One region of the Streptomyces sp. NPDC059373 genome, then DNA from elsewhere that is predicted to be linked to it. Evidence: riboswitches for the same ligand, from Rfam matches in the RefSeq annotation. Region 1 holds a riboswitch; each other region holds the start of a gene.

Region 1 (2,258 bases):
GCATCACTCCAGCCACTCCACGCTCTGCCCGTGCCCGTCCGTCAGCGCCACCGGCCGCCCGTCGACCGCCAGCGTCAGCCGATGCCCGTCGTCCGGCCGGGGCCCGCCCAGCCAGGGCAGGACGCTGTGGTGCTCGTTGGACACCCAGTGCCCGGGCAGGGCCCGTACGAGCTCCGCGAACCGCCGCCGGCGCGCCAGCGGCAGATACGTCAGCACCGCCGTGTGGAACACCACCAGCGTCGCGTCCGGCGCCTCGGCCGCCGCCCGCGCCGCGACCTCCGCCACCCGGTCCACCAGATCCCCCTGCACGATGTGCGCCCCCGGCGCACCCCGCACCGCCTCGATCGCCGCCCGCAGCTGCCGTACCCGGTGCTCCTGCCCCGGCCAGATCAGTGACTCCAGCCACCGCACATCCCCCGGGTCGCCCACATCCAGCGGATTCAGATCGATCCCGCCCCGCCATACGACCTCAGGCACCGCCCCCGGCACCGGCACGCCCCCGCCCGTCCGGCACCGGAACACCGCCGGTGACCCGTCCGCCCCGAACTCCGGGCCGCCGTCGTACGCGTAGCGGTACCGGTCCGGGTACAGGCACAGCCCCGCCGACGCCCCCACCTCCAGCAGGGCCAGCGGCTGCGGCAGCCCGGCCAGCACCGGCAGCAGCGTCGCGCAGCGGGCCGCCTCGTTCGTCTGGGTGAAGCGGACCAGGATCACCTCCCGTACGGAGTCCCATTCCGCGGCCACCCAGGACCGGAACGCCGCCCACTCCTTGTACGGCCCGCCCAGGTACCGCACGGCGGCGAGCAGCAGGTTGGGCTGCTGCTTGTTGCCCGCCGGGAGTCCGGAGATGAGGGCGACCAGTTCCTCGTCCTCCGCGATCCGTGCCGTCAGCTCCTCGTACAGAGGGGACTTGCCGCGCGCCTGTTGCCGCGAGAAGGCCCGGTACCGGTCCGCCACCCGCTCATCCGTGTTCACCGCCATCCGGGCAACGTACCCGGCCGCGCGGAACGGCCCGGAGGCGCCGGGGCAGGCGCACGACAACCGCGCGTCGAGCGGCGCCGGGCACCCCCGCTCACTCCGGGTGACCGGACGAGTGCCGTCCGAATAACAACTGACGCACACTCACATCTCCCGGCGGTCACAGGAGTCACGCCACTTTGCCCGCTTCTGGGTATTCCATCCGCATAGATTCCTGCTGTGAACTGCCCAGAGTGGCTTGGAATTCCCCTGCACCTCTATTAACGTTCGATAACGCAGCGCGGTCGTCCCTCCGCCGAACTGGCGGCGCCGTGCGCTTGTCGAATCCCGTCCGCGGGAACCGGGGAACCACCACCCTGGGGTGAATCGGGTCTGCTCCGGCAGAACCGTAGGAGACCTTCCTGCTCCGAACCCGTCAGCTAACCCGGTAGACGAGAAGGAAGGAAAGGAGTGCGCCCGCGTGGCGTCGAACAAGCCTGCCCTCATACCGGATTCCCATCAGCATCAGCACGACGGGTACGAGTACACCGACTGGGACACCGGCGAGTGGAACGTAGCGGCCGGCTGGACGCCCCCGGCGACAGAACAGACCGCACCCACCAAGAACGCCGTCGACGGCTGGGACACCGCCGAATGGAACATGGCGGCAGGCTGGGCAGAGCTGCGTGAAGCCGCCGCGGCCGCCGGTCTGACGGACACCGCCGCCGCGCCTACGGCGGAGTTCGAGCCCGAGTTCGCGCCGGAGCCGCACCCGGAGTTCGACGAGACCGGCATCGACGGCGACACCTGGAACCCCACCCGCGAGAACACGGCCCCCGTACGGGGTCGTCACCGCGTCGCCAAGCAGCGCACCTTCGGCCGAGGTTCGGCCGTCTTCGGTGTCGCGGCGGTCGCCGTACTCGGTGTCAGCGGCGTCGCCACGGCGGAGGGGCACAACCCCCTCCCCGTATCGCTTCCGCACCTGCCCGAGGTGTCCGACATGCCCGGTATCGGGACGCTCCTGGGCGGCAACGACACCAAGTCCGCCGACCCCGCCCAGAACCTGGACATCAACGCCGGCGAGGCACTGCGCACCCGCATCCTCGACCAGGCCACCCAGCAGAAGGCCGCCGCCGACGGCGTGGCTGCCGCGAAGGACGCCAAGGCCGCCGCGGCGGAGAAGGTGCGCGCGGAAGCCGCCGCCAAGAAGACGGCCGCCGCCGCGGCCAAGAAGGCCGCCGAGGCAAAGCGTCTGGCCGAACTCGCCAAGAGCTACGTCAAGCCGGTGGCCTCCTACACCC
Region 2 (2,258 bases), on a different contig from region 1:
GCTACAGGCCCGGCCCCGGCGAATCCATCACGTAGCGCAGGCCGCCGAGCAAATGGTGTCGGAACACCGGGTCCGCGTACGCCTCGGGGGAGTGGCCGAGAGCGGTGTAGAAGGTACGGCCCCCGCCCGTGCCGCCGGAGTCGCGGCACCACACCAACGGGTGGTCGACGCCCATGCCGCCACCGTCGTACGAGGACTCGTCCGCCGACGCCAGCACCCGCATCGAGCCGCGCGGGCTGATCCGGAAGTCGTACCACTCGTCGGTGAACGGCCACACCGGGCCGAGGTGTTCGGTGGCCGGATGGCCGTGGTCCTCGACGGTGACCAGGCCGGGCTGCAGATCCGGGTGGCGGGCGAAGCGGGCGCCGAGCAGCTCGCCGTAGTACGGCCAGTCGTACTCGGTGCAGGCGGCCGCGTGCACGCCCATGAAGCCGCCGCCCGACTCGGCGTACGCCCGCAGGGCCTTGCGGCCTCGCGGGGTCAGGACCTCGCCGCTGGTGGACAGGAAGACCACTGCCCGGCAGCCGCCGAGCCCGTCCGCGAGGACCTCCGGGTCCTCGGTGGCCTCGACGCCGAAACCGTGCTCGGCGCCCAGGGCGCGGAAGGCCGCGATGCCGTCGGGGATGGAGTCATGGCGATAGGCGGTGGTCCGGGTGAAGACCAGGACCGGGGCAGGAGGCATGGCTCACACCCTAGGCATCGTCTTCTACCAGGTACAGGGCGGCGGCCGGTGGCCGTGGGAGACGACCGACGCGGGGTCACAATTGGCCCGATAGTCATGCACAAGACACACTTCGCCGGGGCGGTTTCCATCCGCGATGGGAGCACTTCCGGGCAAATCACCCACGGGTGATGGGCGTCACTCATGAAATACCGTACGGAATGCCGCAGACACTATGTGTCCACATCGGCCCCGTTTTGTGACTCTGCATATTGATCGAATTACCCACCGTCAGGGATCTGTGCACACAGAGCGGACACTTCTCACCCAAAGTCATCGAATTCTAAGATCGATTTGCGGCTTTCTTGATCCCGTGTTTACGCGCCTTGCTCAGTCGCGATGCCGTCGTCTAGCTTCACAGTCCCGCAGGTCAAATGCCTGCGGGATCCTCTCGGGCGGAACGCCGAATCCTGCCGCCGCCCATTGAGCAACCCCTGAGCACTTAAGGGCAGGAGCGGGGGACCCAGGTAATCGCCGTTCCGTCGGTCGCGGAACGGCTTGGGGTGAAGTCGCCGTGCAGCGCCGTTAATTCGGGCTGCCCGCGGCCGGGCATCTCCAGCCCGAACCCGACAGCTTACCTCGCAGGCGTCGGAGAGGAATTCGGCATGCCCGCAAAGGGAAAGCACCGTCGCGTCCGTACGAGCCGATTCACCCGAATCGGCGTCACCGCCGGCACGGCGGGTGCCGCCATCGCGCTGCCGATGGTCGGTGCCACCGGCGCCCACGCAGCCTCCGTGAGCACCTGGGACAAGGTCGCGTCCTGCGAGAGCACCAATAACTGGAGCATCAACACGGGCAACGGCTTCTACGGCGGCCTGCAGTTCACGCAGAGCACCTGGGCGGCCTTCGGTGGCACCCAGTACGCCGCGCGTGCGGACCTGGCCACCAAGGCGCAGCAGATCGCGATCGCCGAGAAGGTGCTCGCGGTCCAGGGCCCGCAGGCCTGGCCGGTGTGCGGTCCCAAGGCCGGTCTGACCAAGTCCAGCGCCGACACCTCCTCGGCCCCCGCCGCGTCCACGGCGACCACCCCCAAGAAGACGACCGAGACCAAGTCCTCGACCGCTTCGTCGCATTCGTCCGCTTCATCCGCTTCGACCCCTTCGAAGTCGAGCGGCGGAAGCTACACGGTCGTCAGCGGTGACACCCTCTCGAAGATCGCCGACGCCAAGGGCGTGGCCGGTGGCTGGCAGAAGCTGTACGCCGCCAACAAGAGCGTCGTCGGCGGCAACCCCGACCTGATCTTCCCCCACCAGGTCCTGACGCTCGGCCAGAAGGCCGCCGCCTCGACCGCCCACACCTCTTCGTCCTCCACCACGGAGCACAAGAGCACCGCTTCGGCCACCACCTCCTCGGCCGCGAAGACCGCCTCGTCCGGCACGAGCACCTCCTCCGGTTACACCGCTCCGGTGGACAACGTGGTCCTGGGCACCGCCTACCACACCGCCGGCTCCATGTGGGCCAGCGGTTACCACACCGGCCAGGACTTCATCGTCTCCACCGGCACCAAGGTCAAGGCCGTCGCCAGTGGCACCGTGGT
Region 3 (2,258 bases), on a different contig from region 1:
CGGATGGTGGCCCCGCGGAAGGCGTAGATCGACTGGTCCGCGTCACCCACCACACACAACTCGGCGGCCTCGTCGCCGGTCCCCACCAGCTCGCGCACCAGCGTGTACTGGGCGTGGTTGGTGTCCTGGTACTCGTCGACCAGCACATGGCGGAAGCGCCGCCGGTAGTGCTCGGCGACGTCGGGGAAGGCCTGGAGCAGGTGGACGGTGGTCATGATGATGTCGTCGAAGTCCAGTGCGTTGGCCTCGCGCAGCCGCGACTGGTAGAGCACATAGGCCTCGGCGAGCTTCTTCTCGAACGGGTTCTCCGCCTGGCCGGCGAAGGTCTCCTCGTCGATGAGCTCGTTCTTCAGGTTCGAGATCTTGGCGCTGAAGGACTTCGGCGGGTACTGCTTCGGGTCGAGGTCCAGATCCCGGCAGACCAGCGCCATCAGCCGCTTGGAGTCGGCGCCGTCGTAGATGGAGAAGCTGGAGGTGAAGCCGAGCCGCTTGCTCTCCCGCCGCAGGATCCGTACGCAGGCGCTGTGGAAGGTCATCACCCACATCGCGTTCGCGCGCGGGCCGACGAGCTGCTCGACGCGCTCCTTCATCTCACCGGCGGCCTTGTTGGTGAAGGTGATCGCCAGGATCTCGCCCGGGTGCACATGCCGGGTGGCCAGCAGGTGGGCGATGCGGTGGGTCAGGACGCGGGTCTTGCCCGAGCCGGCGCCCGCGACGATGAGCAGCGGGGCGCCCGCGTGCTCGACGGCGGCGCGCTGCTGCTCGTTCAGCCCTTCGAGCAGCGCGGCGGCGTCCACGACCGGGCGGTGGGCGCCGTCCCGGTAGTACGCGTCCCGGTGCACGGGCGCGTCGAAACGGCCGCCGAAGAGGTCGTGCGGGACCTGCTCCGGGACGTGGTCCTCGGGCGGCGGCGGGGACGCGTCGGTCGGCTCGAGGTCGGCCAGGAAGCTGTCGTCAAAGAGGCTGCTCATCGCCTCCCGAGTCTAGGCGGTAGCGCTGACAGCGACCGACGGTTCCTGTGCGTAAGGTAAAAGGTCACGAATCGGTTTCGGGATAAATCGAACATCAGCCTTCCCAAGCGCCACTCGGGTTGATTACGGTTCCGCATCAGGCGGCCCGCCCTCCCGGCGGCGACCGTGCCGTCACGGGCCGCCTTCGCTGAGTCCGGCGCGAGCCGGAGCCGGGGACCCACGTACGACGACCTTGGGGTGAATCGGTCCGCGAGTACGGGTGCGGGAACGCACACGTACGGACCGTAGGGCGGCCTTCCGATGCCCGAACCCGACAGCTAACCCGGTAAGCGGTCAACGGAAGGAGCCGCCTGCCTTGGCGACCCACCGCAAGCCCCGCAACGGCATACTCACCGCCCCCGGTCCGCGTGCGGCCGTGGGGCTCACGACCGCCGCACTGGCGACGGTCACCCTCTTCGGGGAGAGCGCGAGCGCGGCGCCGAGCACCGGCAGCAGCACGGCCTCCATCAAGAAGGTCCAGGCGAGCGTCAACAAGCTCTACCAGCAGGCCGAGGTCGCCACCGAGCGCTACAACGCGGCCAAGGACAAGACCGACAAGCAGCGCACCACCGCCGACAAGCTGCTGGACGAGGTCTCCCGCAAGACCGCCAAGCTCAACGCCACCCGGGACCAGCTCGGCGAGTTCGCCGCCGCCCAGTACCGCACCGGCGGCCTGGACGCCACGACCACGTACCTCCTGGCCAACGACCCGCAGCAGCTGCTCGACAACGCCCACGTCATGCAGCAGATGTCCGGCCGCACCGAGGCGGCCCTGGAGACCTTCCGCACCCAGCAGATCGAGATCGCCCAGGAACGCAGCAAGGCCGTCACGAGCCTGCAGAAGCTGGACGACTCGCAGCAGGAGCTGAGCAAGCAGAAGCTGGCCGTCCAGAAGAAGCTGACCACCGCGCAGAAGCTGCTCAACAGCCTCACGGCCAAGGAGAAGGCCCGGCTCGCGGCCATCCAGAAGGCGGCGGACGCGGCAGCCGCGCGGAAGGCCGCGGCAGCCAGCACGTCCACGTCCACATCCACCTCGACGAGCACCACCAGCAGCGGATACGCCGCCAAGGCCGCCAAGGCGATCGCCTTCGCCAGGTCCAAGCTCGGGGTGCCCTACGTCTACGGCGCCACCGGCCCCAACTCCTACGACTGCTCGGGCCTCACCCAGGCCGCCTGGGCCGCCGCAGGGGTCTCGATCCCGCGCGTCGCCAGCGCCCAGTACAGCTACGGCACCAAGATCACAGCCGC

Evidence for each region. A riboswitch is a leader RNA that binds a small molecule or an ion and turns the genes downstream of it on or off. The one in region 1 is predicted to bind cyclic di-AMP.
Region 2: it holds a riboswitch for cyclic di-AMP, as region 1 does, so the genes downstream of both, ACFXJ5_RS26510 (transglycosylase family protein) here and ACFXJ5_RS04355 (M23 family metallopeptidase) in region 1, are expected to answer to the same signal.
Region 3: it holds a riboswitch for cyclic di-AMP, as region 1 does, so the genes downstream of both, ACFXJ5_RS01950 (NlpC/P60 family protein) here and ACFXJ5_RS04355 (M23 family metallopeptidase) in region 1, are expected to answer to the same signal.

The regions. Positions count from the first base shown of each region.
Region 1 covers NZ_JBHYXC010000002.1:38,552-40,809, reverse strand. Annotated here, with positions in the region: gene ACFXJ5_RS04360 (DUF2332 domain-containing protein) at 4-981, opposite strand; cyclic di-AMP (ydaO/yuaA leader) riboswitch at 1,287-1,427, shown strand; gene ACFXJ5_RS04355 (M23 family metallopeptidase) at 1,439-2,258, shown strand, end outside.
Region 2 covers NZ_JBHYXC010000023.1:6,475-8,732, forward strand. Annotated here, with positions in the region: gene ACFXJ5_RS26505 (ThuA domain-containing protein) at 2-682, opposite strand; cyclic di-AMP (ydaO/yuaA leader) riboswitch at 1,143-1,324, shown strand; gene ACFXJ5_RS26510 (transglycosylase family protein) at 1,327-2,258, shown strand, end outside.
Region 3 covers NZ_JBHYXC010000001.1:426,465-428,722, forward strand. Annotated here, with positions in the region: gene pcrA (DNA helicase PcrA) at 1-971, opposite strand, end outside; cyclic di-AMP (ydaO/yuaA leader) riboswitch at 1,147-1,318, shown strand; gene ACFXJ5_RS01950 (NlpC/P60 family protein) at 1,327-2,258, shown strand, end outside.